Regions from separate parts of the Mesorhizobium sp. M9A.F.Ca.ET.002.03.1.2 genome, predicted to be linked through region 1. Evidence: predicted binding sites of a transcription regulator. Region 1 holds the regulator's gene; each other region holds the start of a gene.

Region 1 (6,067 bases):
TCGAACAGAAACTGAGTAGCGGGGCCAACGAACTTTCGATCAAGATGAAGGGCGAAAAGGTCTCCGTTCATTACGGTGAGAAGCGAGCCCTGTTCGACGTGGATCTCGATGTCCGCGAGAACCAGGTGACGGCGTTGATCGGCCCATCGGGCTGCGGCAAGTCGACCTTCCTGCGTTGCCTGAACAGAATGAACGACACGATCGACATCGCGCGGGTGAGCGGCAAGATTACGCTTGACAGCGAGGATATCTACGACCCGAAAATCGATGTCGTCGAGCTCAGAGCTCGCGTCGGCATGGTGTTCCAGAAGCCGAACCCGTTTCCGAAGTCGATCTACGAAAACGTCGCCTACGGTCCACGCATTCACGGCCTGGCCAGGGGCAAGGCGGAGTTGGACGGCATCGTCGAATCGAGCCTGAAGAAGGCCGGCCTGTTCAACGAGGTCAAGGATCGCCTGCTCGAGTCGGGCACTGGTCTCTCCGGCGGACAGCAGCAGCGCCTGTGCATCGCGCGCGCCATTGCGGTGTCGCCGGAGGTGATCCTGATGGACGAGCCCTGTTCAGCGCTCGACCCGATCGCCACCGCCCGCGTCGAGGAACTGATCGACGAACTGCGCCAGAACTACACGATCGTCATCGTCACCCATTCGATGCAGCAGGCAGCGCGCGTGTCGCAGCGCACGGCTATGTTCCACCTCGGCTATCTGGTCGAGGAGGGCGCGACCGACAAGATGTTCACCAACCCCGACGACAAACGCACCCAGGACTACATCACCGGCCGGTTCGGTTGAGCGGTCCGGCAGCGAATTTCGAACACGAGGACAGTATCATGGGTGAACACACCGTCGCATCTTTCGACGAGGAATTGGAGCACATCGACCGGCTGCTCCGCGACATGGACGAGCTCGCCGCTTCGATGGTCGCGGCGTCGATCCGCGCGTTGCTTGCGTCAGACAATGCGATGGCGCAGCGCGTCGTCTCGGACGACACGATCATGGATGCGCGGCAGCGCGAACTCGACGATAGTGCGATCACGCTGATCGCCAAGCGGCAGCCGATGGCGCAGGATCTGCGCGCCGTGGTCGGTGCAATCCGCATGGCGGGCGATCTCGAGCGCATCGGCGACCTGGCCAAGAACATAGCCAAGCGGGTCAGCGCCGTCGGGCAGAGCGCCACGCCACGCAATCTCTCGCACGGTATCGACGCCATGGCGGATCTCGTTCTCGATCAGCTCCGCGGCGTGGTCGAGCACTATGTGTCGCGCAACGCCGATGCGTTGAAAGAACTGCGCGCCGCCGACGAGAGGATCGACGTGAAATACACAGCGGTTTTTCGCGAACTCCTGACCTACATGATGGAGGATCCGCGCAACATAACCGCCTGCACGCATCTTCTGTTCTGCGCCAAAAATCTCGAGCGTATCGGCGATCATGTCACCAACATTGCCGAAAACGCCTACTATGTCGTGACCGGGAAGCAATTGCCGGCGGACCGCCCGAAGCTCGACGAGACGACAATGTCGGCGCCGGCGACATGACAGGGGTAACCGGCCGATGATCGCGCCGCGCATCATGGTGGTGGAGGATGAAGAGCCTCTGGGCGTCCTCCTCCGCTACAATCTGGAATCCGAAGGCTACCAGGTCGAGGTCGTGACACGCGGCGACGAGGCCGAGATCCGGCTGCAGGAGAACGTGCCGGACCTTCTGGTGCTGGATTGGATGGTGCCGGCGATTTCCGGCATCGAGCTTTGCCGGCGTCTTCGGGTGCGTCCGGAAACCGAGCGGCTGCCGATCATCATGCTGACGGCGCGCGGCGAGGAGAGCGACCGGGTGCGCGGCCTTTCCACCGGAGCGGACGACTATCTGGTCAAGCCGTTCTCGACACCGGAATTCATGGCCAGGGTCAAGGCGCTGCTGCGTCGCGCCAAGCCGGAAGTGCTGTCCAGCGTTCTCAAGGTCGGCGACATCGTGCTCGATCGCGAATCGCACCGGGTCTATCGCAAGAAGAGCGAGATCCGGCTCGGGCCGACCGAGTTCCGGCTGCTCGAATTCATGATGCGGCACCCGGGGCGGGTGTTCTCGCGAAGCCAGTTGCTCGACAATGTCTGGGGCGAGACGATCTACATCGACGAACGCACGGTGGACGTCCATGTCGGCCGGCTGCGCAAGGCGGTCAACAATGGTCGCATGCCCGATGTCATCCGCACCATCCGCGGCGCCGGCTATGCGATCAGGGAAGACTAGAGCAATTCCAGGAAAAGTGCGTAGCGGTTTTCCGTCCGGAATTGCGTAAAAACAAATACTTAGAGCGGACCAGCGATTCTATCAAAAAGTTGAACCGCTCTAGGGATGTGCTGATATTCAGGTGATGCCGGCCTGCGAACGGCGACTTCCCGCGCTTCCGATACTAACGTACCTGAACGGAACGTTCCGTTCTCGGAACCCACCCAGTCTGGTCGCTTCGAGCCCGTCTTCGACTCCGGCGCGGCCTGGCCTGAATCCCAACACATCCCCAAGTCGCAATCCGCCTTTGTTCCTTGCCTTTCGAACTCAGGCCACGTCCTTCCTGATCGTGCCGGACTTCCCGTTCGCGCCCGGCGCGAAAATCTCCTGGTCGACGAAGTTCAGCGCCCGCATGGCGCAGCCTTCGCGGATCAGCGGCAGCTCGTTCGGCTCGGTATCGAAGGAAATCGAACCCGAATGCTGGCCGCCGGCGGTCTGGGCGATGGCTTCGCGCAGGGCCGGCTCGATCAGGTCGAAGGCGGCGGCGCTGGCGCCGACCATGGCGACCGGCGCCGGATCGATCAGCGCGAACAGGCTGCCAAGCCCGAAGCCGAGCGCTTCGCCGGCCTTGCGGTAGGCTTCGCGCTCCGGCCCGTCCGTCTCGCGCGCCCGGGCCGCCAGCGCCCGCATGTCGGCGTCGCTGACATCGGCGACCGGCTCGGCGTTCTCGCTCAACTGCCTTGCGTTGCGCCAGATGGCGTAGTTGCCGGCATAGGCCTCGACGCAGCCGCGCCGCCCGCAGCGGCAGAGCGCACCGCCCGGGCGATGGATCATGTGGCCGAATTCGCCGCCCGAGGAATGGGTGCCGGTGAACAGTTCGCCTTTCAGCACCAGCCCCATACCGATGCCGTGCGAGAGCAGGATGGCGATGAAATCGTCACGGTAACGATCCGGGTCGCGCCAGCGCAGCGCCACGGCCATCATGTTGCAGTCGTTCTCCATGGTGGCCGGGATGCCGAACTCGTCTTCCAGAATGTCGGCGAAGGCGATGTTCGTCTGCGGTGTGATCGGCGACCACAGCATGGCGCGCGCATGGGAATCGGTGATGCCCTGAATCGCCAGCGCGATGCGGGCGACGCTTTGGACATCGAGGTCGGGGTCCTCGAGCCGGCGGCGGACGATGGCGACACATTCGCCGATCAACTCGTCGCGCGACATGGTCAGCGTGTCCAGCCGGCGCTGTTCCTCGGCGACCACTTGCCCGGCATAATCGATGACGGCGACCGAAAGGAAATTCAGCGACAGCACGACGGTCAGCACCGCAGCCGCTTCCGGATTGAGGCTGAGGCCGACCTGCGGCCGGCCGCGTTTCAGTGAAACGGTCTCGCTTGCCCTGCTCTCGGCCAGGATGCCCTCCTGGATCAGGTCGGAAGAGATCGCCGATATGGTCGAATGGCTGAGGCCGGTGGTCGCCGCGATCTCGGTCCGCGACGGATGACCGGCCCGGCGCACGGCCGAAATCACCATCGCCCGGTTGCGCCGGCGCAAATCGTCGTGGCGGATTCCGACCGACATTCTTTTGCTTCCTCCCTATCGCCGCGGCAGCTCGTGGATCGGAAGCCGTCGGCAATGTCCGACAAATACTGGCAGAAGCCGACAGCCCTGTCATTATTTATTCCGAGTCTCGAAAAAACGCCGGTGGGACATCAAAATCCATCAGAATTGATGTTGACAGCGCTTCGGCGTTGGATCAGTATTTTTTCGAGGCCCGAAAAAATAGAGCCTTTTGTGCCGGCCTTCGGGCCAGTTTGGTCGCGCCGCACGTGGTGCAGGGAGGAATATCATGAAGAGATTCGCAGCCGCCATCCTGGCGGGGGCCGCCATGTCGCTGACGCTCACGTCGGCCGCACAGGCGAAGGACAAAGTCATTGGCGTTTCGTGGTCGAACTTCCAGGAAGAGCGTTGGAAGACCGACGAAGCCGCCATGAAGACGGCGATCGAGGCCGCCGGCGACAAGTATATTTCCGCCGATGCGCAATCCAATCCCGGCAAGCAGTTGACCGATGTCGAGAGCCTGATCTCGCAGGGCGCCAACGCGCTGATCATCCTTGCGCAGGATGCCTCGGCCATTGGGCCAGCGGTGCAGAAGGCGCTGGACGAAGGCATTCCGGTCGTCGGCTATGACCGGCTGATCGAGAACAAGGATGTCTTCTATCTGACCTTCGACAATCAGGAAGTCGGCCGTATGCAGGCCCGCGAAGTGTTCAAGGCAGCGCCGGAAGGCAATTACGTCTTCATCAAGGGCTCGGGGGCCGATCCGAATGCCGATTTTCTGTTCGCCGGCTCTATGGAAGTGCTCAAGGATGCCATCGACAGCGGCAAGATCAAGAATGTCGGCGAGGCCTATACGGACGGCTGGCTTCCCGCCAACGCCCAGAAGAACATGGAACAGTTCCTGACCGCCAACGACAACAAGGTCGATGCGGTGGTTGCCGCCAATGACGGCACCGCCGGTGGCGTCGTCGCCGCGCTGACGGCGCAGGGCCTGGCCGGATCCGTCCCGGTGTCGGGCCAGGACGGCGACCATGCAGCGCTGAACCGCATCGCGCTCGGCACACAGACCGTATCGGTGTGGAAGGACGCGCGCGAACTCGGCAAGAACGCTGCCGAGATCGCCTCGCAGCTTGCCGACGGCAAGCAGATGACCGACATTGCGGGCGTGACGGACTTCACCACTCCGGGCGGCAATGCCGTCAAGTCGCTGTTCCTGACGCCGATTGCCATCACCAAGGACAATCTCAACGTGGTCATCGACGCCGGCTGGATCACGAAGGACGCGGTCTGCGCGGGCGTCGCCGCCGGCAGCGTTGCGGCCTGCAACTGATCTCGACCACTTCGCAAGCAAACGAACGCCGCGGCTGTCAGGTCGCGGCGTTTTTTCAAGAGGCTTTCCGCTTCAAATGACTTCCGCTTCAAATGATTGGGGAAAGCCGATAGCATCGTGTTCCGGCATCCGCGCCAGACGGCAACCCGGTGGGAGGACTTCATGACCGACACGGCATCCAACCCACCGGCCGCCAAAACGGCCGAAGACCGGGCGCGAGAATCCGAACTCAGCGCCGTCGGACGGTTCCTCAAGGCAACCGAACTCGATGTACGCATGCTCGGCATGGTCGGCGCGCTGCTGGTCATCTGGGTTGGGATCCACTTCCTGTCGGGCGGGCTTTTCCTCACGCCGCGCAATCTCTGGAACCTGTCGGTGCAGACCTCCTCGGTCGCGATCATGGCGACCGGGATGGTGCTGGTCATCGTGATGCGCAACATCGATCTTTCAGTCGGCTCCGTCGAAGGCGTGATCGGCATGGTGATGGGCGTGGCGCAGGCCGAATTCCTCGTCCGCGTCATGGGATTCCAGCTTGGAAGTCCCTGGATATGGATCATCGCACTGGCTGCCGGTGTGGCGCTCGGCCTCATGATCGGCGCGCTCCAGGGCTTCATCATCGCCTATCTCGAGGTTCCTGCCTTCATCGTGACGCTGGGCGGGCTGCTGATCTGGCGTGGCATGGCGTGGCTGATGACGAGCGGGCGCACCGTCGCGCCGCTGGACGCCACCTTCCAGCTCATGGGTGGCGGGCCGCGCGGCTCGATCGGGGCAACCGCGAGCTGGATCGTCGGCGTCCTCGCCTGTGTGGCCGTCGCCTTCACGCTGCTCAACGGCCGGACGCAGCGCAAACGGTTCAAATTTCCACTGCGCCCCGTCTGGGCGGAAATCTTTCTCGGCGTGGTTGCTTGCGCCGCCATCCTTGGCGCCGTCCGGATCGCCAATTCCTATCCCTGGCCGGTCG
Region 2 (6,067 bases), 3.1 Mb from region 1:
CAGTTAGGATTTCTTTCGAAATCCAACCCGGGATTTGATAAGAACCCTGCGGCGCCCGTCGCCGTAGGGAGAGAAGCAGGCGGCGAACCGCCCGCTAAAGATATTAGCGAACCACGTAGGGCAGCAGGCCGAGGAAGCGGGCGCGCTTGATCGCCTTGGCGAGCTCGCGCTGCTTCTTCTGGCTGACGGCGGTGATGCGCGACGGCACGATCTTGCCGCGTTCGGAAATGTAGCGCTGCAGAAGACGTACGTCCTTGTAGTCGATCTTGGGCGCGTTGGCGCCGGAGAACGGGCAGGTCTTGCGGCGGCGGTGGAACGGGCGCCGGGTCGGGATCTGGTTGATGTCGACCATTATTCTGCACTCCCTTCAACGCCTTCGCGCGGACGGCGCGGACCACGGTCTGCACCGGCGTCGCCACCGAAGCTGCGCGGCGGACGATCGCCACGGTCGCCGCGGTCGCGGTCGCCGAACGAGCGCGGGCCACGGTCGCGGTCGCCGAAGCCGCCGCGTTCCGAGCGCTCTTCGCGCTTCTGCATCATCGCCGACGGGCCTTCCTCATGTGCATCGACCTTGATGGTGAGGAAACGCAGCACGTCCTCGGACAGGCCCATCTGGCGCTCCATCTCGTTGAGCGCGGCCGGCGGGCAGGTGATGTCCATCAGCGTGTAGTATGCCTTCCGGTTCTTGTTGACCCGGTAGGTGAGGGACTTCAGTCCCCAGTTCTCGACCCGGCCGACGGACCCGCCATTGGCGGAGATGACACCCTTGTACTGTTCGACAAGCGCATCGACCTGCTGCTGCGAGAGGTCCTGCCGGGCAAGAAACACATGTTCGTAAAGAGCCATATTGTTCTTTGCCTTTCTTCGTTTCTCTCCCGGTTCCCGGCGGCAAAAGCCTCTGCAACTTCTCTGACCCGCTAGTCCCGAAGGGGGCGGGGAAGAAAGGAGCATGACGAGACGGTCGAGAGCGGAGACACGGGAGGCGGAAGCGCTTCTGGCCCCACACGAAGGTTTTCGAAAAAACCTTCGGCCCTCCGTTCAGCCCCCAGCAAGGACCGGCAGATTGCGGGCGTCTATACAGCAATTTGGCCGCAAGGCAAGCGCAAGCGGAAAACCCGCCGCTGCAAGGACGACATGTCGCGCCACGGTAGGGTCAGCTTGTATGGGGGACGAGCTTGTTGACCGTTTCCGGGAAGAAATCGGGCGCTGCACGGCGCTTGCCGAACATCATGTCGTACTGCAACAGACGGAAATCGCGGATGGCCGGATCGATTTTCTTCTGCCGCGCCCAGTCGGGCGTGTCCTCACCCGTCGGCGTCAGCAATAAATTGCGGTCGACAACGCGGTAGCGCTCGCGCATTTGGCCGAGAAAGCCGGTGTAATAGGGGTGGCTGATCCCGGCCGTGGTCAGAATATGGTAGGGCAGGAAGGCCGGGCTCACCGCACCCATGTCCTCGGTCGGGCCGGTGCGGTTCGACCATACGATCAGCGGCGTCTGATGATGCAGCAGCATCTGGTCAGCCGGCTCCTTGCGCGGCGCGACATTGTCCTTGAGGAAGCCGGTCTCGACATAGACCGGACCGAGCGGTGGCAGATGGTCGCCGAAGAAGGCGATGACCGTCGGCCGTTTGCGGTTCTTCGCCCATTCGACAAGGCGCCCGAGGCCCTTGTCGGCGTCGGACGCCCCCTCTGAGAAGCTCAGCAGCGAGTCCTTCGCCCACTGGCTGGTCGACGCCTGCACCTTGTGGGTCGGATTGTAGTAGCGATACGGCTCATAGGGTCCGTGGTTCTGCAGGCTGACCGCGAAGAAGAAGAACGGATCGTCAGTGGCGTCGGCTTCGCGGATGATCTCGTCGGTCATCGCCGCATCCGAGGCCAGCGGTCCGCGCTTTTCGAGGTATGGCATGTTTTCTTCCGACTTGAAGTCGTCGAAGCCGAAATCCTTATAGACCGGCGTGCGGTTCCAGAACCAGTTCGTGCCCGGATGGATGGCGCGCGTCTCATAGCCCTGGCTCTTCAGGAACGTCGCCATCGACGGCACCGGCGCGCGGACATATTGCTGGTAGGGGATGCTGCCGGCCGGCAGGAAGGCGTTGGAAAAGCCCGTCAGCGCCTCGAATTCGACATTGGCGGTCATGCCGCCGAATTCGGGCGAGAACATGTAGCCCGAACGCAGCGCTCGCACATTGGGAATCGGGTCGGGCGTGATGGCGACGCCGGGCAGTTCGGTCGGATCCCAGAAGGATTCGCTCATGACGATGATGATGTCGGGCTTCTCCGCCGGTACCGAGGCCGTCACATCAGGCCTGTCGATCGCCGCGATCGACTTGTCGGAATAGCCGGCAGGCGCCGAGACATGGGCCATCGGCACGTTGAGCGCGAAGGCGAGCGCGAAGCCGTTGGAGGCGTAGTTTTCCTTCTGGTCCCACATGATCGGGATGATCTGCAACCGGTCGCGGGTCCATGAGAAGGTCGCGTAATCCATGATCGAGACGAAGAAGGCGAGCAACGGCACGGTCAATGTCAGCCGGGCAAGGCGGCCCTTGTGGCTGAGTGCCGGCACCCGGCGGCGCCACTGGCGCCAGCCATAGACGAGCAGCGACAGCCCGCCGACGACACCGACCGCTATGGCGAGGGCGGTTCCCGGGCGATCGCGCACCAGAAGCGGCATTAGCGCCACGATCTGGCGTGAATACAAGAAATCGGTCGGATAGAGCGGATCGCCAAGATAAAGCGATTTCTGATGGCCGACAAAGGCCAGCGCCAGCGTCAGCGGCGCGACGATCACGAGGCTCTGGTGACTGCGGCCCAGCACGGCATCGAGGCCGATGAGGATCAGCGCGAAGATGATGATGGTGGTCCAGCCCGGCTTGAACGGCTGCAGGAAGAAGGTGACGGTGCCGGCAAAGTCGCCGCGTACGATCAGTTCGATTGCAAACACCAGGATGGCGGCAGCAAGCAGGCTGACAAGGCCATAACGGATTACAGGCCATTTCCGGCCCGGCAGATAGCCGGTGGCCGGATCGCCTTCCAGAAACTGTGGCGCGGGCTTGCCTGCGCCTTTCCTAGTTCTTGTCACCTTACAATTCCCCCGACCGTACACAAAAGCGTCATTGAACTGTCATCGATCTGTCACGAAAAGCTAGCGCCTGTGGCTAAAATAAGAAGAGCCAGCAAACGAATCGTGAGCGATTTTCATCAGGAGTGATCGACAAAAAGCCTTTGGGAATAGGCACTCGGCCGGTGGTTCCGAGTCGGAGCGGGCCAGAGGTAGGCCTATAGCGGACTTGACTTGCCCGCCCGCCTTGCGTCACAGGCAGGAAAAATCAGCCGCTTGGGAGCATACATGGCCGTCGCATTCACCTTTCCGGGACAGGGCAGCCAGGCTGTCGGCATGGGCAAGGACCTCGCCGACGCCTTTCCGGAATCGCGGAAGATCTTCGAAGAGGTCGACCACGCGCTTGGCGAAAACCTGTCGAAGCTGATCTGGGAAGGGCCGGAAGAGACGCTGACGCTGACCGCCAATGCCCAGCCGGCGCTGATGGCTGTGTCGCTTGCCGCGATCCGGGCGCTGGAATCGCGCGGCTTCTCGCTGAAGGACAAGATTGCCTATGTCGCCGGCCATTCGCTCGGCGAATATTCGGCACTTGCCGCCGCCGGTTTCGTTTCGGTCGCCGATGCCGCCCGGCTCTTGCGTATCCGCGGCAATGCCATGCAGGCGGCAGTGCCAGCCGGCGAAGGCGCCATGGCGGCGATCATCGGGCTGGAACAGGCCGATGTCGAGGCCGCCTGCGCTGAAGCGGCCAAGGGATCGGCCAAGGGATCGGTTTGCCAGATCGCCAACGACAATGGCGGTGGCCAGCTGGTAATCTCCGGCGCGAGGGCGGCGGTCGAACTGGCGGCGAAGCTGTGCACGGAAAAGGGCGCCAAGCGGGCGTTGATGTTGCAGGTTTCGGCGCCTTTCCATTCGGCGCTGATGGCACCGGCGGCCGAGGTCATGCGCGAGGCGCTGGTCGGGGTGACGAAGAACGCGCCGTTCGTGCCCGTGGTCTCCAACGTGTCGGTTGCCCCGTCCAGCGATCCTGACGCAATCGCCCGCCGCTTGGTCGAACAGGTTACCGGCCGCGTGCGCTGGCGCGAAACGGTGGAATGGTTCGGCGCGAACGGCGTTGCGACGATTTACGAGGTAGGCGCCGGCAAGGTGCTGTCGGGACTGGCGAGGCGTATCAACCGCGACATCGCCACCGGCGCCGTCGGCACGCCGGCCGATGTCGAGGCGACGCTGGCGGCGCTTGCATAATCAACTGGCGATTTGACCCCGCCCATGTGAAGGGTGTTCTCTGAGATTGGGAGACAAGAATGTTCGAATTGACCGGCCGCAAGGCGCTCGTCACAGGCGCATCGGGAGGCATCGGCGAGGCGATCGCCCGGGTGCTGCACGCGCAGGGCGCCGTCGTCGGCTTGCACGGCACCCGCGTCGAAAAGCTGGAAACGCTGGCATCCGAGCTCGGCGACCGGGTTAAGCTGTTCCCGGCCAACCTTTCCAATCGCGACGACGTCAAGGCGCTCGGCCAGAAGGCCGAGGCCGATCTCGAAGGCGTCGACATTCTCGTCAACAACGCCGGCATCACCAAGGACGGGCTGTTCGTGCGCATGGCGGACGCCGACTGGGATACGGTGATCGAGGTCAATCTGACCGCGGTGTTTCGGCTGACCCGCGAACTCACCCACCCGATGATGCGGCGCCGGCACGGCCGCATCATCAACATCACCTCGGTGGTCGGTGTTACCGGCAATCCCGGCCAGACCAATTACTGCGCCTCCAAGGCCGGCATGATCGGTTTTTCCAAATCGCTGGCGCAAGAGATCGCCACCCGCAACATCACCGTCAACTGTGTCGCTCCGGGCTTCATCGAATCGGCGATGACCGACAAGCTCAACGACAAGCAGAAAGAGGCGATCATGGCCGCGATTCCGACACGGCGCATGGGCACCACCGCCGAAGTCGCTTCCGCTGTCGCCTACCTCGCTTCCAACGAAGCTGCTTATGTCACCGGCCAGACCATCCATGTGAATGGCGGCATGGCGATGATTTGACAGTTGCGGGAAAACACCCCTTTTCGCCTTGGACCCAAGCCGATTTTCGTGTAATGCGGCCCGCAACCCGGCGGTTCGGGCAAAAACCGGTCCGGCGCCGTTGCGTTTCCGGCAGGACCATCTTTCAGCTTGATTAGCGGCATTCTGCCCGCTAACGAAGACAGACAACCAAAAGACGAGGATGCCCAAATGAGTGACACCGCAGAGCGCGTCAAGAAGATCGTTATCGAGCACCTTGGCGTTGACGCCGACAAGGTGACGGAGCAGGCGAGCTTCATCGATGATCTGGGCGCGGACAGCCTCGACACGGTCGAACTCGTCATGGCGTTCGAAGAAGAATTCGGCGTCGAGATTCCGGATGATGCAGCCGAAACCATCCTGACCGTTGGCGATGCAGTGAAGTACATCGACAAGGCTTCGGCCTGACGTCATCTGCAGTCATTTCCGGGGAGGACCTGCGATGAGGCGTGTCGTCGTCACGGGCCTTGGGCTGCTTTCGCCGTTCGGCATGGGCTTCGAGCATAGCTGGAAGGAGCTTCTGACCGGCCGCAGCGCAGCCAAGCGCATCACCGAGTTCGAAGTGGAGGATCTTGCCTGCAAGATCGCTCACGTTGTTCCGCGCGGCAACGGCGAGAACGCCACCTTCAATCCCGAGGCCGTTCTCGAGCCGAAGGAACTGCGCAAGATCGGCGACTTCATCCTTTACGGGATCGCGGCCGCCGACGAAGCCCTGAAGGATTCGGGATGGGCGCCGAAGACGCATGAGGAGCAGTGCGCCACCGGCGTGCTGATCGGCTCGGGCATCGGCGGCATCGAAGGCATCGCCGAGAACGCGATGATCCTGAAGGAGCGCGGTCCGCGCCGCATCAGCCCGTTCTTCATCCCCGGCCAGATCATCAACCTCGTCTCCGGCCAGGTCTCGATCCGGCATGGGCTGAAAGGCCCCAACCATGCCGTCGTCACCGCTTGT
Region 3 (6,067 bases), 640 kb from region 1:
GCCCAGCCGACGAAATTCTTGTTGGTCATCTCGAAAAGCGGCCTGAGCGGCCCTTCGAAATTCCACTGGATGGGCGTCTCGACCAGTAGCCGGGCCGACAGGCCACGGCCGAGCGCGACTAGGCCCAGTTCCTCCAGGTCACGCAGATAGAGGAACATCGAAGCCTCGCTCAACCCTTGTGAGCGCATGATGCCTTCGGGCGTGAATTTTTCGGAAAGCATGACGAAGATGAAGAGCAGCGCCGGCCGACCGGCGAGCTTGCGTTCGATCTCCGGCGCGATGTGATTGACGGGGCCAGGCCCCCTGTTCATCGAGCCGAGCACGTTTTCCAGCTCGACGCCGGCAGCGGTGCAGATCTCCATCAGCCGGTCGAGTTTGCAGTTGCGTTCGTGAAACATACGCTTCACCGTCGGCTCGGAAACGCCCATGCGCTCGGCAAGCACACGATAGCTGACGCCTTTGGCCTTCAGCGTCCGCTTCAGCGCCTCGAAGATCAGGCCGTTCATGGGATGCACCTCGTTCGCGCGATTTGGTATCGATATTCGATACTAGATGCAATCGACCTTCCAGAAAAGTATCGAATTGCCTAGCTCTTCGCCACCACGCAGGAGACTATAGCCATGAAGACTTTCATCACCTCGACATTCCTCGCCATCGTCGGTGCCGTGTCGCTGCCCGCTGCCCAGGCCGGCGAAATCTGGCGCGCCTCCGGTCTCGAACAGCCTGAATCGGCGCTCTTCGACGCAGCCAACAACCGCATCATCGTCTCCAACATCATCGGCAATCCTCTCGAGGCCGACGGCAACGGCTATTTGTCGGTGCTGTCCCCGGATGGCAAGACGATCACCCGGCACTGGACCGGGCGTATGGATGCGCCCAAAGGCATGGCGATCTCCGGCGGCAAGCTTTATGTCGCAGACATCACGAAAATCCGCGTCGTCGATCTCGCCAGCGGCAAGCTCGTCTCGACCATCGACGTACCGAATGCCGTCTTCCTCAACGACGTGACCGCAGACGCTTCCGGCAAAGTCTATGTCACCGACATGCTGGCCGATGCGATCTACCGCATCGATGGCGACAAGCCGGAACTGTTCGTCAGAGATGCGACACTTGCTTCGCCCAATGGCATTTTCGCCGATGGCGGCCGGTTGATCGTCGCGTCCTGGGGCAAGGGCATCAAATCAGACTTCAGCACCGCCGAGCCGGGCGGCCTGCTTGCAGTCGATCTCGCCACGAAGGCGGTCACGCCGCTGCCCGGCGCGCAAAAATTTGCCGACCTCGACGGCGTCATCGCCAACGGCGACAGCATCTACGCCACCGCCTACATGACCGGCACGCTCTATCGCTACAAGGACGGCGGCACGCCCGAGGTGGTTGCGCATCTCAAGCCGGGCAGCGCCGACATCGGCACCGACGGCGAAAGGATCTTCGTGCCGTTGATGAGCGAGGGCGAGGTGGCGGCGCTGACGCTCGACTGAGAAATGCCTGATCGCTAGCCTGCCCCACGGCCGGCGATCAGATCGCGGACGGATCGCTGTTCTGAGCCGAAGCTCTCCCGTCGGTTCAGGCGTCATCTCCCTGCCCGCGCCGTCGCTGTAGCGTCCGTGCGGCGAGCCAGCACAGCATCGCCCAGGCGAAGCCGGCGCACCACCCGGCCAGCACGTCGGACGGCCAATGAACGCCGAGATAGATGCGGCTGATGCCGACCAGCACTGTCGTAAGCACGGCAAGTGCCAGCACATAGATCTTCGTCGTCCGCCCAGGCAGGAAGCGCGCCGCCATGCTGCCCAGCGTGAGATAGGTCACCGCCGACAGCATGGCATGGCCGCTCGGGAAGGAGAGCGACGCCACGTCGGCGAGATGCGAGACGAGCTCCGGGCGCGGCCGGTCGATACCGGCTTTCAGCAGGCTCGACAGAGCCTGACCACCCGCCACCGCCACGAAGATGAGAAGCGCTGTTCCCTGCCTGCGGATCAGGAGCAGATAGACGGTCACTGCCACTGTGATTAGCCCGAGCACGCTGACGCTGCCGAGACTGGTGATGTCGCGCATCGCCCCTTCCAGCCACGCCGGGCCGACCGGATTGTCGGGCTGGCCGGCTTCGCGGAAGGCGAGCAGGATTTCGGTATCGAAGGCGTGCGGGGTGGTGGCTAGCGCCGCCTCCATCAGCTCCTCGAACCCCCACAACCCGCCGGCAATGACCAGCCCGGCCAGCAACACCGGGAATTCGATCCAGTTGAGCAGCGGGTTCTTCATCGAGCCGATCGTCCCCTAACGCCGCGCATCCTTTTTGGACATGCAAAAGGACGCTGTAGCGCTTTGATTCTTGTGCCATGACCCCAAGAAAATCGATTTCGATCTTGGGATCATGCGCAACTACAGTCTTTGCAGATAGGGACCGAGCGTGATCAGCGCTACTGCCGCGACAGCGAGCACAATGCCGGTCGCCTGCAAGGCGTTGACGCGCTCGCCGAAGAAAGCCAGTGCCACCGCGTTCACCGACACCAGCTGAATCACCGCCGACAGGCTGAACGACACCGACATGCCGAATTCCCGGATCAGCCTCAGCATGACCAGATTGCCCAGCGAATAGAGCACCAGCGTGAGCGCGATCTTGCCGAAGCTTGGCGCCAGTCCCCATTGCTTCGCCGCCGTCGCCGCCAGCAGGAAGATCACTGTCGAAATGCCGAGCTGCACAGTCCCCAGAAACTCACTTTTCACCCCTCCTGATGCGGCCTTTGCCGCGCCTGCCGCAGATCTTGTTTCCGAAGCGTCGGTCGCGGTCAAGCGGGCTGATCAAGGACACGAATCGGAGGTGGAAATTGGCCGGCAACGTCATCAAACTGTGATCTGCTGGCGATACGCGGTCGGATAGGCAGCACGCTCCAGCCATCCCGAAGAAGCCAGAGGCAAGCCCATGACCGGACATCTTTCCCCAAACGCCCATTTCCGCACCAGCCTGCTTGAGGAAAACGATGGGCCAGGAGCCAATCGTACCGACAACCGCACGATGGGTGAGATCATCGCCGCGCGTTTCTCGCGCCGTGGCTTCCTGCAGGGATCGCTCGCGGCAACCGCCATCGCCGTTACCGTCAGCCCGCTCGCGCTGATCCTCGCCGACGATGCCCGCGCCGGCGGCGGCTCGGCCTTCACCTTCGACGAGGTCGAGGCGGGCATCGATGACAAGCACCATGTCGCCGCCGGGTACGACGCCGACGTGCTGTTGCGCTGGGGCGATCCGCTGTTTGCCGATTCGCCGGAATTCGATCCGACAAAACAGTCGTCGGACGCCCAGGCCAAACAATTCGGCTACAACAACGACTATGTCGGCTATATTCCGCTCGACGGATCGGCCGAGCATGGCCTGCTGGTGGTCAACCACGAATACACCAACCCGCATCTGATGTTCCCGGGCCTCGTCACCATCGTCGAGGGCGAGGCCAAGCAGGCGCCGCTGAGCAAGGAACAGGTCGATGTCGAGATGGCCGCGCATGGCGGCACCATCGTCGAGATCCGCAAGGTATCAGGCAAATGGCAAGTGGTGCGCGACGGCAAGCTCAACCGCCGCATCACCTCCAATACCGAGATGGCGCTGTCCGGCCCGGTCGCCGGCCACGACCGCGTCAAGACCAGTGCGGACCCGACAGGGACGAAAGTCATCGGCACCGTCAATAATTGCGCCGGCGGCGTCACGCCGTGGGGCACCTATGTCATGGCCGAGGAAAACATCCATGGCTATTTCTCGGGCGAGCTGCCGGAAGGCCACAAGGAAGCGGCCAATAACAAGCGCCTGGGCATTCCTGAAGGCTCCTATGAATGGGCGGCGCATTACGACCGTTTCGACATCGGCAAAGAACCGAACGAGCCCAACCGCTTCGGCTGGATCGTCGAGGTCGACGTCGACGATCCGACCTCGATGCCAAAGAAGCGCACCGCTATGGGCCGCTTCAAGCACGAGGGCGCCGAATCGATCGTCGCCGGGGATGGCCGGGTCGTCTTCTATCTCGGCGACGACGAGCGCTTCGACTATGTCTACAAGTTCGTCACTACAGGCACGTTCAACCCCGATGATCGCACCGCCAACATGGATCTTCTCGACGACGGCACGCTCTACGTCGCCAAATTCGCCGAGGACGGTACGCTTGAATGGCTACCGCTGGCTCACGGCCAGGGCCCGTTGACCGCCGAAAACGGCTTTGCCAGCCAAGCCGACGTGTTGATCGAAACGCGCCGTGCCGCCGATCTGCTTGGCGCCACCAAGATGGACCGCCCCGAGGACATCCAGCCCAATGCCGCCAATGGCAAGGTCTATGTCATGCTGACCAACAATTCGAAGCGCAAGGCCGACCAGGTCGACGCCGCCAACCCGCGCGCCGAAAACGCCTTCGGCCACATCATCGAGATCGTTGAGGACGGTGGCGATTTCACCGCCACCAAGGGCAAGTGGGAAGTGCTCCTGAAATGCGGCGATCCTTCGGTGGCTGAGGTCGGCGCCACCTTCTCGACGGCAACCAGCGCCAACGGCTGGTTCGGCATGCCGGACAATTGCGCCGTCGATTCGGCCGGCCGTCTCTGGGTCGCCACCGACGGCCAGGGTCCGAAAGCCACCGGCCGCACCGACGGCCTGTGGGCGGTCGATACGGAAGGACCGGCGCGAGCCACCTCGAAGCTGTTCTTCCGCGTACCGATCGGCGCCGAAATGTGCGGTCCGCTGTTCGCGCCGGACGACCAGACCGCCTTCGTCGCCGTCCAGCATCCGGCCGACGGCGGCGAAGACTGGGAGGCTTTTGGCCGTCCCTCCTATTATGAGGACTTGTCGACCCGCTGGCCCGACTTCAAACCCGATATGCCGGTGCGGCCGTCGGTCGTCGCCATCACCAAACAGGGCGGCGGCAAGATCGCGGTCTAGAGTCCATGTCGCTCTAAGGCGCACGCCGATAATCGTGAAGGAGGGGTTCGGCTCGACCGAAGCCCCTCCTTTTTTATGCCCAATTGTCAGGTTTTATGCTCCCGCTCAAGTATCGCTGCCGCCAATTCATCGGTGTTCACCGCGCCGGTTGCGTTCTGTTGGGCACATGCGCGATATGATCGACAATCAGACCGCCCAAAGCGATTGATTCGGAGCCCGCGGGCTGGCGGGTATTCTTAATACCGAAGCGCGGCACGCGGAATCTCGATCATGCCCTCCTTGCGCATCCATTTCGATCGCCTGCTCGAAGGCGCCGCGCCCAAGGTCCCCCGGCAGGAGCTGACGCATATCGAGCGCTTGGCGCTGGTCCGCCGGCACGGCGATTTTTCGCTCGCCTATTCGACCGCCGTCCAGCGCAGCCTATCCTATTTCGGCGATGCCGATGGCTACATCGCCTTCGGCACCAAGATGAAGCAGCATTTCGCGCTCGGCGATCCGGTGGTTCGCCCGCCCGACAGGCCCGGCTACATCAGGCGTTTCGTCGAAAGTGCCGGCAACCCCTGGTTCGTGCAGATCGGCGAGCAGACGGCGCGCGTTCTGGCTGGACTCGGATACCGGGTCAATCGTCTCGGTGTCGATACGCGGCTGCTCCTGCCCGCCCACGACTTTTCCGGAAAGCGCAACGAAACCGTGCGCTACTCCGAGCGCTGGCTCTTGAAGAAAGGGTTTTCCTTTGCCGAGGACAAGCGCACCATCTTTCCCGACGAGATCCGGCGGCTCTCGCAGAATTGGCGGGCCGACCGCATCGTCAAACGATGGGAGATGGCCTTCCTCAACCGCCCCTTTGACGATCATTTTGGCGTCGATATGCGCCGCTTCGTCCTGCATGGCCCGGATGGCGAGCTCGTTGCCTTGCTCGACTTCGATCCCCTGTTCAGCGGCGGCAAGGTGATCGGCTACACCACCTCGTTCAAGCGCAAGCATGTCGATGCCACGTCGCATGCCGAGATCGGCTTGACCAAATTCGCGGTCGACCGCTTCCGCGAGCAAGGCGTCTCCATCGTCACGCTCGGCCTGTCGCCGCTTGTCGACATCGGACCCAGCGGATTTACCGAAAGCGACTTCTGGCGCGCCACCTTCCGGCGCGCCTATGACTCG
Region 4 (6,067 bases), 1.4 Mb from region 1:
CCACGTGCTCAAGCAGATCGACGCCGAACCGAATGTCGGCCGCTGGGGAACGCTGAACCGCGCCTTTCACCTGGCCCTTTACAGCGCCTGCGGCAACGCCCGATTGCTCGGCCTGATCGAAGCCCATCACAACGCGGCCGACCGCTACGTTCGCGTTCTTCTGTCCAACCTCAACTATCGCGGCCGCTCGCAGGAGGAGCACTGGGATCTATTGAATACATGCCGCCACCGCGATACCGAGGCGGCCGTTCGCCTGCTGAGAAGGCACCTCGGCGAAGGCATGGAAACGCTCGCCCAGGCCGGGCTGGCGGGGAAGTCCTGACCTTTGCCGGAACGATCGCGCAAAATGGTGACGCCACGGCCGAGCGCCGGCCGGCAACGCCCATCCTTCAACACCGCGATCAGTCCGCCGGGTGTCAGCCTTTGCCGTGCGCTGTCGAAGCTCGGCCTGTGCTCGCGCAAACAGGCGGAGGTCTTGGTCGCCGAAGGGCGCGTCCGGGTCGCCGGCAAGGTCGTGCGCAACGGCTCGATGCGCGTCGATCCCGGCCGCGACCGCATCGAGGTCGACGGCAGCCGCGTCGTCGCCGAGCGCAAGGTCTATCTGATGATCAACAAGCCGCGCGGACTGGTCACCACCCGCGATGATCCGCAGGACCGCGGCACCGTCTATGACTGCCTGGCCGGGCTCGACCTGCCCTTCGTGTCGCCGGTCGGCCGCCTCGACAAGGCCAGCGAGGGCCTGCTCCTGATGACCAACGACACGCGCTTCGCACAGCGCCTGCTCGACCCCGCCTCGCACGTCGCCAAGATCTATCACGTGCAGATCGGCGCCCTGCCCGACGAGGCCCTGCTGGCGCGGTTGCGCGCCGGCGTGACGGCCGATGGCGAGCTTTTGACGGCGCGGTCGATCGAAATCCTGCGCAGCGGCACCAGCACCACATGGCTGGAAATCACCCTCGACGAGGGCCGCAACCGCCATATCCGCCGCCTGCTCGGCGCGCATGACGTGGAAGTGCTTCGCCTCGTGCGGGTGGCGATCGGCCCCTTGCGGCTCGGCGACCTTGCCAAGGGCAAGGCACGCCACCTCTCGGCCGACGAGCTGGTGCAGTTTGCGGCCTGAGTGAAAACGCATCGCTCTCCCTTCTCCCAAGAAGGAAGGGGAGAAGGGAAGGAGCGGCGCCGACTCGGCAACTCGGGCCGTTACTCGGCCGGGACCGGGCTGAGACCGGGATCGCCCATCGACTGCGGTTTGGTCTCCTTGCGGGCCGAGGCACGGGCGAGCACGCTTTGCCGGTTGACCGATTTGCGCTCGGCATCGATGCGTTGGATCAGGATTTCCGCGCGCTCGATGGACCCGAGCAGGGCCAGGATCGTGCCGCGTTCGGCGGCGCCCGCATTCGGTCCGAGCGCCAGCGTGCGGGCGCGCAGTTCCTCGACCTCCGGGAGATTGACATGGCCGGCCGGCATCTGCGGGTCGGAGATGCCGTAAGTCGGCAAGATCTCCCGCAGCGAGACATCGAGCTTGCTCAACGCGACGTCGACGATGGCCTGCGCCGGACTGCTGAACTTCTCGCGCCGCACGCGGCGCGCCACTTGATGCATCGATTCCGTCAGCGCAGCCGTGAAATCCGCCTCCTCGATCAGGCTGGCGATCAGATCGAGCTGGTCGTAGGGCAGATCCTCCTTCATCAGATCAGCGGTGTAGGCACGGATATCGCGGCTGAGGATGTCGGTTGCGAGATAGTGCTCGCCCGGATCCGACGGCGCCTTCTTGGACGAGCGTGCGATGTCGAGGAACATGGCGCCGGCCTGGAGGTGGCGGGCCGTCTCCTGCTGAACGGCGGGAACGGCCCTGGCAAAATCGCCGGCCAGCTTGCGGTCGAGGAATCTCGGCGTCGAGAAATCCTCCGCGTCCTCGTCATCCGTATGCCCGACACGCGACAGAACCCGCTCGAACACACCGATGAACGGGAATAGCAACAATGTGTTGAAGATGTTGAAGAAGGTCGAATAGACGCCGACCGCGACCGGCACCAGGGGAAAGGTCTCCTTGCCGTCGACGATCACCGGAACGGCGGGGTCGCCGCCGAAGAACTGCATGACCCACGCCAGGATCTCGATGGAGACGAAGAACAGCGGGATGGTGATGCACACGCCGATGATGTTGAACGAGATGTGCGCGTAAGCGGTCCGCTTGGCATTCTTCGAAAGATTGAGCGAAGCCATCCACGAGGTGATCGTGGTGCCGAGATCGGCGCCGAGCGAGAAGGCGACCGCCGTTGTCCAGTCGAGAATGCCGGCGGCGCCAAGTCCCATGACAATGCCGATCGTCGCCGAGGACGAATGGATCATGGCGGTCACACCGGCGGCGATGAACACGCATTTGAGAAGGTTTAGGTAGGAATCGGCCGTCAGCGTTTGCAGCAGGGCCATGACTTCGGGCAGATTGCGAAGCGGGCGCAGGCCGCCGGTCATCAGGTTCAGGCCATAGAAAATCAGCGCGAAGCCCATGCAGGTGAGCGCTATGTTCTTGACCTTTTCGCTTTTGGCGAAGCAGTAGACCAGCGAGAACACGCCGGCCAGGATCAATCCGAGCGGACCGAGCGGCAGAGCGATCAGGCCGTTGCCGAGCGTGGTGCCGATATTGGCGCCCATGATCACGCTGATCGCCGGTCGCAAGGCGATCACGCCGGCATTGACCAGGCCGACGACCATGACGCTCATCGCCGTCGACGACTGGATGACGCCGGTGATCAGCGTTCCCGCCAGCACGCCCTTGATCGGCGTTCCCGCGGCCTTGGCGAGAAAGGCGCGCATCCGGTTGACCGAAAGCGCCTGGATGCCGTTTGCCATGAAATCCAGGCCGAGCATGAAGATGCCCAACCCGCCGATCACCGGCACGAGGATGTCCTTGAAGATATCTATGTCCATGTCACGCAGTCCCCAACAAGCCGCCACCGCGGCGCGATATGACGTTCGGTTCAGTTGCTGCGCGAAGCAGCCCGGCTCAGTTTCCGACGGACCCCTGCCTTGCCCAGTACTGTTCGATCTGGTCGACGAGCGCCTTTGGCAGCGGCACATAGCCGAGCGCGGCGGCGTCGCCCGCGCCCTGTGCGAAAGCGAGCCGGAAAAGGTCGTGCACGCGACGATAGCGATGTTCCGAGCGTCCCGAGACCTGAACGACCGCGAACACCGCCGTGCTGATCGGATAGGCGGCATCTCCGTCCCGGTCGGTCAGCGAGGCGAAGAAATCGGTCGTTTGCGCCCAGTCGATGGACGTTGCGGCAGCCTGAACGCCCTCCGGCTCCGGCTTGACGAACTTGCCGGATTTGTTCTGGATCAGGGCGTAGGAAAGGTTTGCGCGCTGGGCCTGGCCGGATTCGGCATAGGCGATCGCGCCTTTCGTGTCGTGCACGGCTCGAATGAGGTTCAGTGTGCCTTCCGCGTCAGTGCCGAGCGGCCACGAGATCAGCGTATCGGCGCCGTATTTGGCCTTCCACTCCTCGCTGGCCGCCGACAGATACTGCGTGAAGACAAAGGTCGAGCCGGAGCCATCCTTGCGGTGAAGGACGCTGATCCTGAGATCGGGGAGCGTCAGATCCGGATTCACCGCCTTGATCGCGGGATCGGACCATGACTGGATCTTGCCCAGATAGATGTCGGCGAGAAGCGGCCCCGTCAGGCGAAGACTGCCCGGGCCAATGCCGTCGAGATTGATGACGACGGCGATGGCGCCCATCACGATCGGAAACTGCTGGCGGCCGGCTTTCCTGAGTTCGTCGGTGTTGATCGGCGCATCCGTCGCGGCAAAGTCCATGTCCGGCTGATCGAGACGCAGGACGCCGGCGAGCGAGCCGACGATTTCATAGTCAACCTTCCAATCGGGCGAAACATAGTCGCCGCCATCGGCGCGTGCGTTCTCGTAGGCCGCTGCCCATTTGCCGATGATCGGGGCGGCCAGTGTCGATCCGGCGCCGCGAATGGGCTCGGCCTGCGCAGCGGCCCCGATCACCAGGGCAACAGCAAGCGTGATGGCGCCGCCCGATCCCGTTATCTTCGCCCATGCACCCCGCAGTGAAGCAAAGCCGGCTGAAAGCATCATGACGATCCCCCACTATACTGCGCAAACAGGTAGCTACTTTTCAGCCTTGGCAGATATCAACAGTCATCCGTCCGGCGAACGAACGCCGGCCGAGAAACAACATCGCTGATCGTATGAACTTTGGTTAACGATTGGATGACAAGATCTTGTGGGGGCGACTCTTTGTATTCGAATCTTTCCAACCGCCGCACTTACCCTGGAGAATCGTTTGGCAAGCCCGCGCTTCGTGCGTGATCGGCGCGTTGCAGCCCGGCGATCTTGCCAAGGCAAGGCACACCATCCCAGCGCCGATGAATGGTCAGCGTTTCAGGCCTGAGCAGCCAGCCGCCTCTACGCAGCCCCTGCGAAGTCCACGACAATCTTACTTCGCGTCGTGGAAGATGATGCCGACGGTGTGGCGCATGCCGGAGCGAAGCCGACTGACGCCGTGCCTGAGATTGACCCGGTAATTGCCCCTTGCGCCCTGGACCGGGCGATTGTGGACCGCGAAAGCAACCGCGTCGCCAAGGCCGAGCGGCACCACCTCGGCGCGGCTCTGCATACGCGGACGCTGCTCGGTCAGCACGAACTCGCCGCCGGTGAAATCCTTATCCGGTTCGGACAGCAGGATCGCCACCTGCAGCGGGAAGGCAAGATCGCCGTAGAGATCCTGATGCAGGCAGTTGAAGTCGCCGGGACCATATTGCAGCAGCAGCGGCGTCGGCCGCGTCTGGCCCTGGTCGTGGCATTGCTTGAGGAACGCCGCGTGTTCGTCCGGGTAGCGCTGGGCAAGCCCCAAGCGCTCGTTCCAGTCGTTGGCGACCGCGGCGAGGCGCGGATAGAGCGCGGTACGCAGGCCGCCGATCAGCTCCGGCAAGGGATAGCTGAAGTAACGATACTCGCCCTTGCCGAAGCCGTGCCGCGCCATATGGACATGGCTGCGGAAATGGCTTTCGTCCGGATAGAGCGTCGCGATCTGCCTGCACTCCTGCGGCGTCAGCAGCTTTTCCATCACCGCGCAGCCATAGCCGCTCATCTCCCCGGCCAACGCCTGCCAATCATATCCGGCGACGCGCGCCCGTGCCGATCGGACCGCTGCTTTCGAACCTATCGAATGGATGGTCATGGCTTTGCCTCCTCCGGCTTCGCGGGCTCCTGCCATAAGATGGGTGAGAAACGGGTGCAAACCACCCGTTTCCTGCCAATCGGGTTGCGAAGCTGCCGATCTCGCCATTGCGCCGCTGCGCGCGACGCATCATGGATTTCGGCAAAATCGAGCCCATATCCCTAGTATGGAGCTTTGAGCGTGAAACTCGCGCATGCAGCCCTGCTTGCGGCGGCTTTCGTGGCCGTCATGGTCGTTTGCCCTTCTTTCCTAGCCGGAGAAGCGAGCGGCCAGGACAGGATTGCGCTGCGCGTCGAGATAGACGGCGCCATCGGTCCGGCGAGCGCCAGGCAGTTCAATGAAGCGCTGGCGGTCGCCACGGAGCGAAACGCCGAGGTTCTCATCCTGCAGATGAACACGCCCGGCGGGTTGGCCACCTCGATGCGCGAGATGATCGCCGACATCCTCGCCTCGCCGGTGCCCGTCATCGGCCATGTCGCGCCCGCCGGCGGGCATGCGGCAAGCGCCGGAACCTACATCCTCTACGCGACCCATGTGGCGGCGATGGCGCCCGGCACCAATCTGGGTGCGGCAACGCCCGTCGAGCTTGGCGGACCGCTGCCATCCTTTCCCGGCGACGGCGACGACAAGAACGACGGCACAGGCTCAGAGGCGGGCAAGGACGAGAAGAACGCCACCGGACCGCCGCCGGGCGATGCGATGACGGCCAAGGCGACGAACGACGCGGTTGCCTTGATCCGCAGCCTGGCTGAACTGCGCGGGCGCAATGCCGATTGGGGTGAAAAGGCCGTGCGCGAGGCGGCCAGCCTGTCGGCCAATGCGGCGCTGCGGGAGCATGTCGTCGATTTCGTCGCCCGCGA

The links. Region 1 encodes PhoB, which activates phosphate uptake and scavenging genes when phosphate is short. Its sites were predicted from a motif close to TGTCATNNANCTGTCAT; they were not measured.
Region 2: EJ066_RS19095 (LTA synthase family protein) is a predicted target of PhoB. The motif match lies at 3,120-3,136, and genes of this name have one in related genera.
Region 3: EJ066_RS07615 (PhoX family phosphatase) is a predicted target of PhoB. The motif match lies at 2,834-2,850, and genes of this name have one in related genera.
Region 4: pstS (phosphate ABC transporter substrate-binding protein PstS) is a predicted target of PhoB. The motif match lies at 4,227-4,243, and genes of this name have one in related genera.

What each region holds. Positions count from the first base shown of each region.
Region 1 is NZ_CP034443.1:873,277-879,343, reverse strand. It holds gene pstB (phosphate ABC transporter ATP-binding protein PstB) at 1-791, shown strand, start outside; gene phoU (phosphate signaling complex protein PhoU) at 830-1,537, shown strand; gene phoB (phosphate regulon transcriptional regulator PhoB) at 1,554-2,243, shown strand; gene EJ066_RS04370 (ROK family protein) at 2,550-3,797, opposite strand; gene xylF (D-xylose ABC transporter substrate-binding protein) at 4,066-5,106, shown strand; gene EJ066_RS04360 (sugar ABC transporter permease) at 5,269-6,067, shown strand, end outside.
Region 2 is NZ_CP034443.1:3,985,960-3,992,026, forward strand. It holds gene rpsR (30S ribosomal protein S18) at 104-352, opposite strand; gene rpsF (30S ribosomal protein S6) at 352-846, opposite strand; gene EJ066_RS19095 (LTA synthase family protein) at 1,154-3,079, opposite strand; gene fabD (ACP S-malonyltransferase) at 3,347-4,300, shown strand; gene fabG (3-oxoacyl-[acyl-carrier-protein] reductase) at 4,360-5,097, shown strand; gene EJ066_RS19110 (acyl carrier protein) at 5,287-5,523, shown strand; gene fabF (beta-ketoacyl-ACP synthase II) at 5,558-6,067, shown strand, end outside.
Region 3 is NZ_CP034443.1:1,509,766-1,515,832, forward strand. It holds gene EJ066_RS07595 (helix-turn-helix transcriptional regulator) at 1-506, opposite strand, end outside; gene EJ066_RS07600 (SMP-30/gluconolactonase/LRE family protein) at 621-1,478, shown strand; gene EJ066_RS07605 (phosphatase PAP2 family protein) at 1,564-2,256, opposite strand; gene EJ066_RS07610 (hypothetical protein) at 2,377-2,721, opposite strand; gene EJ066_RS07615 (PhoX family phosphatase) at 2,918-4,909, shown strand; gene EJ066_RS07620 (phosphatidylglycerol lysyltransferase domain-containing protein) at 5,180-6,067, shown strand, end outside.
Region 4 is NZ_CP034443.1:5,850,446-5,856,512, forward strand. It holds gene EJ066_RS28460 (GntR family transcriptional regulator) at 1-322, shown strand, start outside; gene EJ066_RS28465 (pseudouridine synthase) at 347-1,120, shown strand; gene EJ066_RS28470 (Na/Pi symporter) at 1,201-2,931, opposite strand; gene pstS (phosphate ABC transporter substrate-binding protein PstS) at 3,008-4,102, opposite strand; gene EJ066_RS28480 (2OG-Fe(II) oxygenase) at 4,464-5,207, opposite strand; gene EJ066_RS28485 (nodulation protein NfeD) at 5,436-6,067, shown strand, end outside.